2 regions of the Amycolatopsis sp. NBC_00438 genome follow, and region 2 is predicted to be linked to the other one. Evidence: riboswitches for the same ligand, from Rfam matches in the RefSeq annotation. Region 2 holds a riboswitch; the other holds the start of a gene.
The links. Region 2 has a riboswitch for glycine ahead of gcvP (aminomethyl-transferring glycine dehydrogenase). Riboswitches for the same ligand answer to the same signal wherever they lie in the genome.
Positions count from the first base shown of each region.

Region 1: another riboswitch for glycine. It lies ahead of gcvP (aminomethyl-transferring glycine dehydrogenase); the one in region 2 lies ahead of gcvP (aminomethyl-transferring glycine dehydrogenase).

Region 1 is NZ_CP107923.1:2,534,720-2,541,883, forward strand. Features, by position in the region: gene OG494_RS11830 (bifunctional nuclease family protein) at 1-122, shown strand, start outside; gene OG494_RS11835 (MerR family transcriptional regulator) at 172-573, shown strand; gene trxA (thioredoxin) at 586-972, shown strand; gene OG494_RS11845 (TetR/AcrR family transcriptional regulator) at 924-1,556, opposite strand; gene OG494_RS11850 (MerR family transcriptional regulator) at 1,835-2,413, shown strand; glycine riboswitch at 2,456-2,555, shown strand; gene gcvP (aminomethyl-transferring glycine dehydrogenase) at 2,805-5,681, shown strand; gene OG494_RS11860 (NAD-dependent epimerase/dehydratase family protein) at 5,729-6,676, shown strand; gene OG494_RS11865 (glycosyltransferase family 2 protein) at 6,685-7,164, shown strand, end outside.
Region 2 is NZ_CP107923.1:6,154,881-6,162,044, forward strand. Features, by position in the region: gene gcvP (aminomethyl-transferring glycine dehydrogenase) at 1-2,803, opposite strand, end outside; glycine riboswitch at 2,944-3,037, opposite strand; gene OG494_RS27400 (helix-turn-helix domain-containing protein) at 3,092-4,432, opposite strand; gene OG494_RS27405 (hypothetical protein) at 4,505-4,702, shown strand; gene OG494_RS27410 (3-oxoacyl-ACP reductase) at 4,699-5,466, opposite strand; gene OG494_RS27415 (aldehyde dehydrogenase family protein) at 5,466-6,830, opposite strand; gene OG494_RS27420 (gamma-glutamyl-gamma-aminobutyrate hydrolase family protein) at 6,827-7,164, opposite strand, start outside.

The sequences.
Region 1 (7,164 bases), 3.6 Mb from region 2:
TGGACGCGGTGCTGGAAGAGGCCGGCCTGATCATCCCGGACGAGCAGGAGGACGAGGTCGAGAAGTTCCGCGAGTTCCTCGACTCGGTCTCCCCGGAAGACTTCCGCGGAGCGGACACCTAAGCCGCTTCGCGCTTGCCTTGACGCCGACGTCAACGTCTACCGTCGGGGCATGCGGATCGGAGAGCTGGCCAAGCGCACGGGTACGACTACCCGTGCGCTTCGCTTTTACGAGGACCAGGGCCTCCTCGCGGCCCGTCGCGCGGCGAACGGCTACCGCGAGTACGACGAGGACGACCTCCAGCTGGTCACGGAGATCCTGAAGCTGCAGACGGTCGGCCTGTCCCTCGACGAGACGAGGCCCTTCGTCGACTGCCTGCGCAGCGGCCACGAGACCGGCGACTCCTGCCCGAGCTCGATCGAGATGTACCGGCGCAAGCTCGCGGAGGCCGACGCGGTCCTCGCCCGCCTCGGCGCGATCCGCGCCGAACTCGCCGTGAAGCTCGCCGAGGCCCTCGCCCGGCAGGAGCCGGGCCTCGCGCCTGATCCGTGCGTCGTCCCCGAACGTCTCTGAAGGAGCCCTGTCATGTCCGAAATCGCCCCAGAGGTCACTGACGTCACCGATGCGACGTTCGCCGCCGAGGTGCTGGGCGGCGACGTCCCGGTGCTGGTCGAGTTCTGGGCCACCTGGTGCCCGCCGTGCCGGATGATCGCGCCCGTGCTGGCCGAGCTGGCCCGCGAACGCGCCGGTACCCTCGCCGTGCGCAAGATCAACTCGGACGAGAACCCGGAGGCGACCCGCGCGTACCAGGTCATGTCGCTGCCGACGATGATCCTCTTCTCGGGCGGTGAGCCGGTGCTGACCGTCGTGGGGGCGCAGCCGAAGGCCCGGCTCGAGGAACGCCTCGACCGGGCCCTCGACGCTCAGGGAGCGGTCGCCCGGGCGAACGTGTCGGCGACCTCCCGGCCGTAGAGCTCCAGGTCCAGCGACGGGTCGGCCGTGTAGGCCGCCGCCACGCCGTCGATCGCCTGGGCGATCGACATCGCCATCACCTCGGGTGTGAACGCGCCGAACGCGCCCTCGGCCTGGCCCTGCTTGAGCTGGCGGGCCAGGCCGTGCACCCGCATGTCGTCGACCAGGACCTTCGTCATCGCCCAGTTCTCGGCGTCGTCGGCGTTGGCGGCCATCTCCGTCAGCACCCGCACGCAATCCGGGTACGCGCGCAGGAACGCGATCGACGTCTCGATGTGCGCCCGCAGGTAGCCGGCACGGTCGGCCGGGTCCAGGCCGCCGCCGGTGCGTTCCCGGAGGAACGCGTTCTTCGTCTCGACGACCGTGCTCAGCACCGCCTGCATCAGGCCGGCCTTGTTGGTGAAGTGGTACGAGATCATCCGGGTGCTGCTGAGCCCGGCGCGTTCGCGGATCTTGGCGAACGTGGCCTTGCGGTACCCGAGGTCGTTGATGACGCCGATCGTCGCGCCGAGGATCTGCGCGCGGCGCGCGGCCTCGGTCACGCTGAGGCCCAGTTCGGCCATGAGTTCGGTCTTTACTTGCATGAGTAAAAATTAACACGACTGAGTAAAAGCGTCCAGGAGGTTTGAACCACTGCCTCCGGGGTACGGCGAACGGCTCAAACGCTCATCCGACCGTTGAGGCTTGCCGCGCGTCGCGTTGACCGGCCCTGTCCGGGCGCTTACCGTCGAAGGAGGTAAATCGCCACGATGTGATTCACGGTCTGGGGCCGGATCGTGGCGGTTGATCTCCGGTGGGTCCCGCTCTGGGTCCTGTCCGGCTGTCATTCGCCGGCCGCCTGGTCGGGCGAGGGGAGGCTTGCGTGGTCGAGGCTGGTTCCGAGAAGCAGCCTGTTCAGGTCGCGGCTGGTGAGCAGGGTGAACTGTTCCCCGACGACTCGCTGCCTGACGAGCTCGTGGGCTACCGCGGTCCGGCCGCGTGCCAGATCGCCGGGATCACCTACCGTCAGCTCGACTACTGGGCCCGGACGAAGCTGATCGCGCCCAGTATCCGCACCGCGCACGGCTCCGGCTCGCAGCGGCTGTACTCGTTCAAGGACATCCTGGTCCTCAAGGTCGTCAAGCGGCTGCTGGACACCGGGGTCTCATTGCAGAACATCCGGGTCGCGGTCGACCACCTGTCCGTCCGCGGGGTCCGCGACCTCGCGAAGGTCACCCTGTTCTCCGACGGCACCACGGTCTACGAATGCACCTCGCCGGAGGAGATCGTCGATCTGCTCCAGGGCGGCCAGGGCGTGTTCGGCATCGCGGTCAGCGGGGCGATGCAGGAGATCAGCGGCACCATCCACGAGTTCCCGGCCGAACGCGCCGACGGTGGCATCGTCGAGGCGCACGAACCGGACGAGCTCACCCAGCGCCGCAACGCCCGTCGTACCGGGTGATCATCTCCGCGGCAGCCGGAGTAAGGTGATCCGGGCAGTCGACGAAACCGCGCGGGAGAGTCCGGACCACAACCTCGAGTCCGGCGCCGAAGGAGCAAATCCTCCCCGGAACCTCTCAGGCACCCTGGACCGCGCGGTCTAGACGCCTCTGGAAAGCGGGTCGTCAGGACACAGCCTGATGGCCCCGCCGACGGTGCAAGCCCGGCTCAACCTCGGGCGAAACTCTCAGGCGCCCCTTCGGGGTACGGACAGAGTGGGGAGGGTACGGCTTCGGGCTCGCAGGCTCGCCCGTCGCCTACCTGGTGTTTTGTGGGGGTGCAACCCCCACGCCCCGCCCGGCGGGCTCTGCCCCCGGACCCCCCGGCCGTGGTCATGTTCGCAGGAGGCCGTCGTGGAGCCGTCACTCGCCTCTCTGGAACAGGGCATTCCCTTCGCTGACCGGCACATCGGGCCCGGTCCGGACGAACTCCGCCACATCCTCGACGTCATCGGCGTCGCCTCCCTCGACGAACTCGCCGAGCGGGCCGTTCCCGAGTCGCTGCGCGCGTCCGCCGAGCCTCTCGACCTGCCGCCCGCGGCTACCGAAGCCCAGGCGCTCGCCGAACTGCGGGCGCTGGCCGCGCGGAACCGGCCGATGGCCCAGATGATCGGCCTCGGCTACCACGACACCGTGACCCCGCCGGTGATCCGCCGCAACGTGCTCGAGAACCCGGCTTGGTACACCGCCTACACGCCCTACCAGCCGGAAATCTCGCAAGGCCGGCTCGAAGCGCTCCTCAACTTCCAGACGATGATCGCCGACCTGACCGGCCTGCCCGTCGCGAACGCGTCCCTGCTCGACGAGGCCACCGCCGCGGCCGAGGCGATGACGCTCGTCCGCCGTGCCGGCAAATCGGCGTCCCACCGGTTCGTCGTCGACGAGGACACCCTGCCCCAGACCCTCGCCGTGCTCCGGACCCGTGCCGAGCCGCTGGGCATCGAGCTGGTCGTCGAAGACCTGTCCCAGGGCTTGACCGGCCTCGGCCTCGGCGGCGACTTCTTCGGCATCCTGCTGGCCTACCCGGGCGCCTCGGGCGCGGTCCGCGAGTTCGACTTCACCATCGCCGACGCCAAGAAGCACGGCGCGGCGGTGATCGTCGCCGCCGACCCGCTCGCCCTGACGTTGCTGCGGCCGCCCGGCGAGCTGGGCGCCGACGTCGCGATCGGCTCGACGCAGCGGTTCGGCGTCCCGCTGGGCTTCGGCGGGCCGCACGCGGCGTACCTGGCCGTCCGCCGGGGTTTGGAGCGGCAGCTGCCCGGGCGGCTGGTCGGCGTCGCGAAGGACGCCGACGGCGCGCCCGCGTACCGGCTGGCCCTGCAGACCCGCGAGCAGCACATCCGCCGCGAGAAAGCGACGTCGAACATCTGCACCGCGCAGGTCCTGCTGGCCGTGATGGCGTCGATGTACGTGGTCTACCACGGCCCCGACGGGCTGCGCGGGATCGCGCTGCGGGCCCACCGGATGGCGACCGTGCTCGCGGCCGGCCTCTGCGAGGGCGGGGTCGAAGTCGTGCACGGCGAGTTCTTCGACACGATCACCGCGGCGGTGCCGGGCCGCGCGGCCGAGGTCGTCGCCACGGCCCGTGACCTCGGGCTGAACCTGCGGCGGATCGACGACGACCACGTCGGCGTCGCCTGCGACGAGACGACCACACGCGAACGGCTTTCGCTGGTGTGGAAGGCGTTCGGCGTCTCGGTGTCCGATGTGGACGGCCTGGACGAGGACACCGCCGACGCGCTCCCGGCGCCACTGCGGCGCACGAGCGCGTTCCTGGGCCACCCGGTCTTCCACGCCCACCGGTCCGAAACCGCGTTGCTGCGGTACCTGCGGGAACTGTCCGACAAGGACGTCGCGCTCGACCGCAGCATGATCCCGCTCGGCTCGTGCACGATGAAACTCAACGCCACCGCGGAGATGGAACCGGTCACCTGGCCGGAGTTCGCCGGCCTGCACCCGTTCGCGCCGGCCGACGACGCCGCGGGCCTGCTGACGGTCGTCGCGGACCTCGAGGCCTGGCTGGCCCGGATCACCGGCTACGACGCGGTTTCCCTGCAGCCCAACGCCGGCAGCCAGGGTGAGTTCGCCGGCCTGCTGGCCATCCGCGCGTACCACCGCTCGCGCGGCGAGGGGGAGCGCGACGTCTGCCTGATCCCGGCCAGCGCGCACGGGACCAACGCCGCCAGTGCCGTGATGGCCGGCATGCGCGTGGTCGTGGTCCGCTGCGACGACGGCGGCAACATCGACCTCGGGCACCTGAAGTCCACAGTGGACGAGCACCGCGCCGACCTCGCGGCCGTCATGATCACCTACCCGTCGACGCACGGGGTCTACGAGGACACCGTCGGCGAGGTCTGCGCGCTGGTGCACGACGCCGGCGGCCAGGTGTACGTCGACGGCGCCAACCTCAACGCCCTCATCGGCGTGGCGCAGTACGGCCGGTTCGGCGCCGACGTCTCGCACCTCAACCTGCACAAGACGTTCTGCGTCCCGCACGGCGGCGGCGGGCCGGGTGTCGGCCCGATCGGCGTCCGCGCGCACCTCGCGCCATTCCTGCCGAACCACCCGCTGCAGCCCGCCGCGGGACCGGCGACCGGCGTCGGCCCGGTCAGCGCGGCGCCGTGGGGCAGCGCGTCGATCCTGCCGATCTCGTGGGCGTACATCCGGATGATGGGCGCGTCCGGGCTTCGCCGGGCGACGCTCGTCGCGGTGGCCAACGCCAACTACGTCGCGCGGCGGCTCGGCGAGCACTACCCGGTGCTCTACGCCGGCCACGAAGGACTCGTCGCGCACGAGTGCGTCCTCGACCTCCGCCCGCTGACGAAGGCCACCGGCGTCACGGTCGACGACGTCGCCAAGCGGCTGGCGGACTACGGCCTGCACGCGCCGACGATGTCGTTCCCGGTCCCGGGCACGCTCATGGTGGAGCCGACCGAGAGCGAGGACCTGGCCGAGCTGGACCGTTTCTGCGCGGCGATGATCGCGATCCGCGCCGAGATCGACCGGGTCGCGGCGGGGGAGTGGCCTCTGGCGGACTCGCCCCTGCGGCACGCGCCGCACACGGCGCGCTGCGTCACCGGCGAGTGGGACCGGCCCTACAGCCGCGAAACGGCGGTGTTCCCGGCCGGCGTCGGCGCGGCGAAGATCTGGCCGCCGGTGCGTCGCATCGACGGCGCGGCAGGTGACCGGAGCCTCGTCTGTTCCTGCCCGCCGCCGGAGGCGTTCGCCTAGGTCCGGGCTTGCGCCGGCCTCACAGGGGCGGGAGGTAGGTTGGCGCCATGGCGAGTGGTGGTGGTCCGGATCGGACGTCCGTGGTCGTGACCGGGGGCAGCGGCTTCATCGGCCGCGCCGTCGTGCGTGCCTTCCGCGAGCGGGGCGTTCCGGTGACCGTCGTCGACCGGGTGCCGTTCCCGGACGAGCCGGCCGGCGTCCGCGTGGTGACCGGCGAACTCCGCGACGCGGCCGTCCGCGAAGAGGCCGTCACGCCGGAGACCGCGGCCATCGTGCACCTCGCCGCGCTGACTTCCGTGCTGCGCTCGGTCGAACTGCCGGAGCAGACCTTCGCCGACAACGTCCTCGTGACGCAGGAACTGCTGGAACTGGCCCGGCGCCTCGAAGTGCCGGGCTTCGTGCTCGCGTCGACGAACGCGGTGATCGGCAACGTCGGCGGCGCGACCATCACGCCGGACCTGCCGCCGCGGCCGCTGACGCCCTACGGCGCCACCAAAGCGGCGTGCGAAATGCTGCTGTCCGGCTACGCGGGCGCGTACGGCATGACGACGTGTGCCTTGCGGTTCACCAACGTCTACGGACCGGGAATGTCCCACAAGGACAGTTTCGTGCCGCGGATGATGCGCGCGGCGCTGAACGGCACCGGCGTCCGCGTCTACGGCGACGGGCAGCAGCGTCGCGACCTCGTGCACGTCGACGACGTCGTCCACGCGATCACCCTGGCCGTCGACAGCGGCTACTCCGGCACCGCGATCGTCGGCGCCGGCAAGTCGGTTTCGGTGCTGGAAATGGTCGAAGCCGTGCGCGAGGTGACCGGCGCGGAGCTGCCGGTGCAGCACGTCGACGCGCCGGCGGGGGAGATGCCCGCGGTGGTCGTCGACGTCTCGGGCAGCGCGGAGACGATCGGCTACCGGCCGTCGATGTCCCTGACCGACGGGCTCGCCACGGCGTGGAAGTACTTCTCCGGTCTCGAGCGTCCGAACGCGACGGAGTGACCGCGGGCGTGTCCGGTTTCCTCCGCCGCCACTGGCTTCTGCTCCTGCTGCTGGTCCCGGCGATCGTCCTGCGGGTGCTCACCTGGCTCGCCTACCGGCCGGCCCTGCTCTACATCGACTCGTTCCGCTACATCGACAACCTGCACGCACTGCGCGCCGACCAGCTCGACCCGATCGGGTACGACCTGGTGCTGCGCCCGCTGCTGGCGGTCGGCGGCCTGGCGTGGGTCGCGGCCGCGCAGCACGCCGGCGGCCTGCTGATCGCGATCGGCGTCTACGCGCTCGTGCTGCGCCTCGGCGGCCGCCCGTGGGTCGGCGCGCTCGCCGCGGCCCCGGTGCTGCTCGACGCCTACCAGCTGCAGATCGAGCAGAACGTCATGTCCGAGGTCGTCTTCGAGGCGGTGCTGCTCGGGCTGCTCTGGGTGCTGCTCGGCCGCGGCGCCCCCGGCTGGAAGCGTGCCGGGATCGCGGGGCTGCTCGTCGGCTTC
Region 2 (7,164 bases):
AGGAGCAGACCAGGTTGCGGTCACCGCGGGCGCCGTCGATGCGGCGGACCGGCGGCCAGTACTTGTTCTTGCGCGAGACACCCGCCGGGAAGACGGCCAGCTCGCGGTCGTAGGCCTTGTCCCACTCGCCGACCAGCGTCTCGGCGGTGTGCGGGGCACCGCGCAGCGGCGACGCCTCCGCGGTCCAGGTGCCCTTGGCGACCTCGTCGATCTCGCCGCGGATGGCGATCATCGCGGCGATGAACCGGTCGATCTCGCCCAGGTCCTCGGACTCGGTCGGCTCGACCATCAGCGTGCCGGCGACCGGGAACGACATGGTCGGCGCGTGGAAGCCGTAGTCGATGAGCCGCTTCGCGACGTCGTCGACCGTCACGCCGGTCTCCTTGGTGATCTGGCGCAGGTCGAGGATGCACTCGTGCGCGACCAGGCCGTCCTGGCCCGTGTAGAGCACCGGGTAGTGCGGGGCCAGGCGCGAGGCGACGTAGTTCGCGGCCAGCACGGCGACCTTCGTCGCGGCGGTCAGGCCGGGCGCGCCCATCATCCGGACGTAAGCCCAGGAGATCGGCAGGATCGACGCCGAGCCGTACGGCGCGCCGCTGATCGGGCCGACGCCGGTGGCCGGACCGGCCTGCTCCAGCAGCGGGTGGTTGGGCAGGAACGGCGCGAGGTGCGCGCGCACCGCGACCGGGCCGACGCCGGGGCCGCCACCGCCGTGCGGGATGCAGAAGGTCTTGTGCAGGTTCAGGTGCGAGACGTCGCCGCCGAACTCGCCCGGCTTGGCCAGGCCCAGCAGGGCGTTGAGGTTCGCGCCGTCGACGTACACCTGGCCGCCGCCGTCGTGCACGATCTTGGCCAGCTCGTCGATCGAGTGCTCGTACACGCCGTGCGTGGACGGGTAGGTGACCATGATCGCGGCGAGCGTGTCCCGGTGCGCGTCCACTTTGGACCGCAGGTCGGCCAGGTCGACGTTGCCCTCGTCGGTGCACTTGACGACGACCACGCGCATCCCGGCGAGCACCGCGGACGCGGCGTTGGTGCCGTGCGCGGACGACGGGATCAGGCAGACGTCGCGAGCTTCGTCGCCGTTGGAGCGGTGGTAGGCGCGGATCGCGAGAAGCCCGGCCAGCTCGCCCTGGCTGCCCGCGTTCGGCTGCAGCGACACCTTGTCGTAGCCGGTGACCTCGGCCAGCCACTCGGCCAGCTGCGCGACGAGGACGTGGTAGCCCTCGGCGTCCTCGGCCGGCGCGAACGGGTGGATGCCGGCGAACTCGCGCCAGCTGATCGGCTCCATCTCGGTGGTGGCGTTCAGCTTCATCGTGCAGGAGCCGAGCGGGATCATGCCGCGATCGAGCGCGTAGTCCTGGTCGGACAGCCGGCGCAGGTAGCGCAGCATCGCCGTCTCGGAGCGGTGGCTGCCGAAGACCTCGTGGCCCATGAAGCCGCTCTCGCGGGCCAGGCCGTTGGGCAGCGCGACGCCGTCCCGCGCGTCCTCGTCGACGCCGAACGCGCGCAGGACCTTCTCGGTGATCGCGGGGGTGCTGACCTCGTCGAAGGCGACGCGCACGTGGTCGGCGTCGACGTGGCCGAGGTTGACGCCGGCCGCGCGGGCGGCGGCGTGGACGTCGGCCGCCTGGCCCGGGACGTGCGCGACGACGGTGTCGAAGAAGGACTCGTGCACGACCTCGACGCCGGTCTTGCGCAGCGCGTCGGCGAAGCCCGCGGCCAGGCCGTGGACGCGCTGGGCGATCCGCTTGAGACCGTCCGGGCCGTGGTAGACCGCGTACATCGCGGCCAGCACGGCCGGCAGGACCTGCGCGGTGCAGATGTTGGACGTCGCCTTCTCGCGGCGGATGTGCTGCTCACGGGTCTGCAGCGCCAGCCGATAGGCCGGGTTGCCGTCGGCGTCGACCGAGACGCCGACCAGGCGCCCGGGCAGCGAGCGCTCGAGCCCGGCGCGGACCGACATGAACCCGGCGTGCGGGCCGCCGTAGCCGAGCGGGACGCCGAAGCGCTGCGTCGACCCGGCGGCGACGTCGGCGCCGAACTCGCCGGGCGAGGTGATCAGCGTCAGCGAGAGCAGGTCGGCGGCGACGGTGAACAGGGCGCCCGCCGTCTTCGCCGACTCGGAAATCGCGTGGTAGAAACCGCGGCCGCGCAGCACGCCGGACGCGCCGGGGTACTGGACGACAACGCCGAAGAAGTCCTCGGGGAGCCCGGTCAGCAGGTCGCGGACCTCGACCTCGATGCCCAGCGCCTCGACGCGGGTCCGCACGACGGCGATGGTCTGCGGCAGGCACTCGGCGTCGAGCACGACCTTGTTCGACTTCGACTTGGACGCGCGGCGCATCAGCGTGACGGCCTCGGCGACGGCGGTCGACTCGTCCAGCAGGGACGCGTTCGCGGTGGCCAGCCCGGTCAGGTCGGCGACCATCGTCTGGAAGTTGAGCAGCGCTTCGAGGCGGCCCTGGGAGATTTCCGGCTGGTACGGCGTGTAGGCGGTGTACCAGGCGGGGTTCTCGAGGACGTTGCGCCGGATCACGCCGGGGGTGACGGTGTCGGAGTAGCCGAGCCCGATCATCTGCGTCATCGGCCGGTTACGCGCGGCGAGCGCCCGCAGCTCCGCGGTGGCGTCCTCTTCGGACGCGGCGGGCGGGAGGACCAGGTCGCGAGTGACGCGGATCGCACTCGGCACGGCCGCTTCGAGCAGCGCGTCGAGGGATCCGTAGCCGCACTCGGCGAGCATCTTGGCGCGTTCGGCCTCGGACGGGCCGATGTGGCGGGCGTCGAACTGCGTAGAGGTGATCGGGAGCTCCTCGGGCCGGGCACCGGGCACAACGGTGCGCTGGGAACTCCCCCTCTGTCATGGCACCTGAGAGTTTCACCGTGTCAGACACGGCTTTCACCTTGGGTGAGGCGCGGGTGCGCCTGCTTTCCAGAGTGGCCTCGCACGAAGCGGTAGCAGGTACCTGAGAGATTCCGGGGAGTTTGCTCCTTCGGTGCCCCACTGACTTCGTGAGGGCTCTCCCGCCTCGGCTCGACGGCCCGATCTGCAGTTATGGCGGCTACCGTACCTGCCGGGTTCGACCCCCGTCTACTTCACCCGGCCAACACCACACCGGTTCTCGAGCCCGCCTCGACCGGCGGCCCGCTTCGTGACCGCGCTCACCAGTGGTGGCGGGCGGCGGACCCGGCCCGACGGCAGCACCAGCCGCTTCAACGGCCCGCCCAGCGGGACCGGCGGCAGGCCCGCGCCGAGCAGGATGTGCTCGACCACCTGCTCCGCGAGCCACGCCACCGCGTCGTTCAGCCGGTCGAGGTCGGGCCGGTCGCCGTCGAAGACGTCGGCGTCGTCCAAGATCACCTCGAAGTACTCCCCCGGCAGCCGGGCGACCACCGCGTCGACGGCGGCCTCGATCGCGCGGGCGCCTTCCGCGGGGTCGGCGAAGCCCGCCTCGAGCAGTGGCTCGCGGTAGATCCGGGCGGCGCGGGCGCGCATCCGCGGGCCGTAGCGGACCACGACCGGGAGCCGGCCGCTCAGGTCCGGGACGGCGAGGCCGTGCAGCAGCATGATCGGCGGCACGCTGTGCACCAGGCGCGGCGCCGGCTCGGCCAGTTCGCGCGCGGTGATCCGGAGCCGGTCGGCCCTCGCGTCCGGCAGGCCGAAGTAGCGGAAGTCGACGTTGCCGAACCCGAGGCCGTCGGCGACCAGCGACGCCAGCAGCTCGCCGTAGCCCCAGATCGGCGACAGCACCACGACCGGCGGCGCCGTCACCAGCGGCGGTGACGGCGAGGGCGGGCGTGACGCCTCCTGCTCGGGCACCTGGATCATCAGCCGCGGCGGGTCGTCCCAGTCGTGCGGCTCGGCGACCCGCCAGTACAGCCCGAGCGGCTGCCACAGGCCGCCGAGGATCTCGCGCTCGACGATCCGCCGTGCTTCGGCGTCGGAATGCGGGAAGTCCCGGGGCGGCACGATCCCGACGTAGTGGTGGTAGGTGACGCGGATCTCGTCGCCGCGGGTCGCCGAGCGGATCCGCATCTCCCAGTCGATCGGCGACGCGGCGATCGCGTTCGCCACCTGCGTGCCGGGCGACGAGTAGACGAGCGCGGTCGCCTGCCGCAGGAAGTCCCCGGCCCGGTCGATGCCTTCCCGCAGCGACTTCGCGGCCTGCGCGACGTGCACCGGGCTGACCAGCGATTCCGGCAACACCCCGGCGACGCGCAGCAGCTCGGCCTCGCCGAGCCCGGTGACCTCGGCGAGCTGCGCCCAGTGGTCGAAGACGGTCACCTTCGGCGCGTGCCGGTGTTCGATCCAGCTGCGCAGGGTCGACGTCGGCACGCCGATCCGCCGTGCGGCCTCGTCGAAGGAGAGGCCGCGGGCCCGGATCCCGGCCCGGACCGCTTCCGCCCACTCGTCGGCGCGCCACTGCGTCACCTCACAAAGCTAACGAAACCCGCTAGCTTTGCGCAGGGACAAAACGCCCACGCCGCGACAACGCTGGTGAGCATGACCACCACCGTTCTCGCCCTGACCCTCATCGTCGGCGTGCTCACCTTCGCCGCCGGCGCCTTCCTCGCCGCCGAGGTCGCCACCCGCATCCTGCGGCGCCGCGAACGCGAGATCTCCGAGGAGCGCAAGAAGATCAACGCCGCCTGGAAGTACCTGCGGGAGGCCTACGACGTGAAGAAATCGGCGCGCCGTTAGATCGGGGTGACGTACGCGCCGGAGATGCCGCCGTCCACGAGGAACTGCGACGCCGTGATGAAGCTGGCGTCGTCGCTGGCCAGGAACGCGACCGCGGCCGCGATCTCCTCCGGCTCGGCGAACCGGCCGACCGGGACGTGGACCAGGCGCCGCGCCGCGCGTTCCGGGTCCTTCGCGAAGAGCTCCTTGAGCAGCGGGGTGTTCACCGGACCCGGGCACAGCGCGTTGACGCGGATGTTCTCCCGCGCGAACTGGATGCCGAGCTCGCGGCTCATCGCGAGCACGCCACCCTTCGACGCGGTGTAGGAGATCTGCGACGTCGCCGCGCCCATCACCGCCACGAACGACGCCGTGTTGACGATCGAGCCCTTGCCCTGGCGCTGCATGTAGGGCAGGACTTCCTTGCAGCACAGGTAGACCGACGTCAGGTTGACGCGCTGGACCCGCTCCCAGGCCTCGATCCCGGTGGTCAGGATCGAGTCGTCCTCCGGTGGCGAGATGCCGGCGTTGTTGAACGCGACGTCGATCGAGCCGAACTGCTCGGCCGTGGTCCGGTAGAGGGCGGCCACCTGCTCGGCGTCGGTGACGTCGGCCTGCACGAACACGCCGTCGACCTCGTCGGCGGCGGCTTTGCCGGACTCCGGCGTCAGGTCGGCGATGACGACCTTCGCGCCTTCGCTCGCCAGCCGGCGGGCCGAGGCGAGGCCGATGCCGCTCGCCCCGCCCGTGATCACCGCGACGCGGCCTTCGAAACGCTGGACCATTACTCCTCCGTGCTGATGAAAACGTTCTTGGTCTCGGTGAACGCCGTCGGGGCGTCGGGGCCCAGCTCGCGGCCGAGGCCGGACTGCTTGAAGCCGCCGAAGGGCGTCCAGTAGCGCACCGACGAGTGCGAGTTGACCGACAGGTTGCCGGCCTCGACGGCGCGCGCCACGCGGAACGCGCGGCCGGTGTCGCGGGTCCAGATCGACCCGGACAGGCCGTATTCCGTGGTGTTGGCCTGGCGTACCGCGTCCGCCTCGTCGGTGAACGGCACGACGGCCACGACCGGGCCGAAGACCTCTTCGGCCGCGGCCGGGTGCCGCAGGTCCGGCGGGGTCAGGACGGTCGGCGGGAACCAGAAGCCGGGCCCGGCGGGCGCGGTGCCGCGGAACGCGACCGGCGCGCCGTCCGGCACGTAGGAGGCGACCTTTTCCCGGTGCGCCGCGGAGATCAGCGGCCCCATCTCGGTCTTCTCCTCGGCGGGGTCGCCGACGACGACGCCGTGCACGGCGGGTTCGAGCAGCTCCATGAACCGGTCGTAGACGCTCGCCTGCACCAGGACGAGCGACCGCGCGCAGCAGTCCTGGCCGGCGTTGTCGAAGACGCCGTAGGGCGCGGTCGCCGCGGCCTTCTCCAGGTCGGAGTCGGCGAAGACGACATTCGCGTTCTTGCCGCCCAGCTCCAGCGTCACGCGCTTCACCCGCGCCGCGCAGCCGGCCATGATCTGCTTGCCGACCTCGGTGGAGCCGGTGAAGACGACCTTGCGCACGGCCGGGTGGTCGACGAACCGTTGCCCGACCACGGATCCCTTGCCGGGCAGCACCTGGAAGACGTCTTCGGGGATGCCGGCCGCGCGCGCCAGCTCGCCGAGCCGGATCGCGGTGAGCGGGGTCAGTTCGGCGGGCTTGAGCACGACGGTGTTGCCGGCGGCGAGCGCGGGCGCGAAGCCCCAGCCGGCGATCGGCATCGGGAAGTTCCACGGCACGATCACGCCCACCACACCGAGTGGTTCGTGGAAGGTGACGTTCACCCCGCCCGGCACCGGGATCTGCTGGCCGATCAGGCGCTCCGGCGCGGCGGAGTAGTAGTTGAGCACGTCGCGGACGTTGCCCGCCTCCCAGCGCGCGTTGCCGATGGTGTGCCCGGAGTTCTCGACCTCCAGCCGCGCCAGGTTCTCGATGTCGGCCTCGACGGCGTCGGCGAAGCGGCGCAGCAGCCGCGCGCGGTCACCGGGGGCGACGTCGCGCCAGGCCGGGAACGCCGCCTGCGCGCGGGCGATCGCCGCGTCGGTCTCGTCGGCGCCGGTCTGCGCGACCGACCGCACCACCTGCTCGGTGGCGGGGTTGATCACGTCGAACGTCGTCATTGCCTCTCCTTGCTGGCTTCGACAAGTGCCTGGAACAAGCGGACGTCGTCGGTGTCCTGCTCGGGGTGCCACTGGACGCCGAGCAGGAACTCGTCGCCCGGCGCCTCGGCGGCTTCGATGGTGCCGTCGGCGGACCAGCCGACCGGGTCGAGGCCGTCGCCGAGCCGGTCGATGGCCTGGTGGTGGTAACACAGGGTCTTGGTCTCCGGGCCCAGGATCTTCGCGGCCCGGCTGCCGTCGGCCAGCGTGACGACGCCCTGGCCGAACGTCGCCGGCGCGGGCTGGTGCTCGGTGGATTCCCGCGCCTCGGGCAGGTGCTGGACCAGGGTGCCAC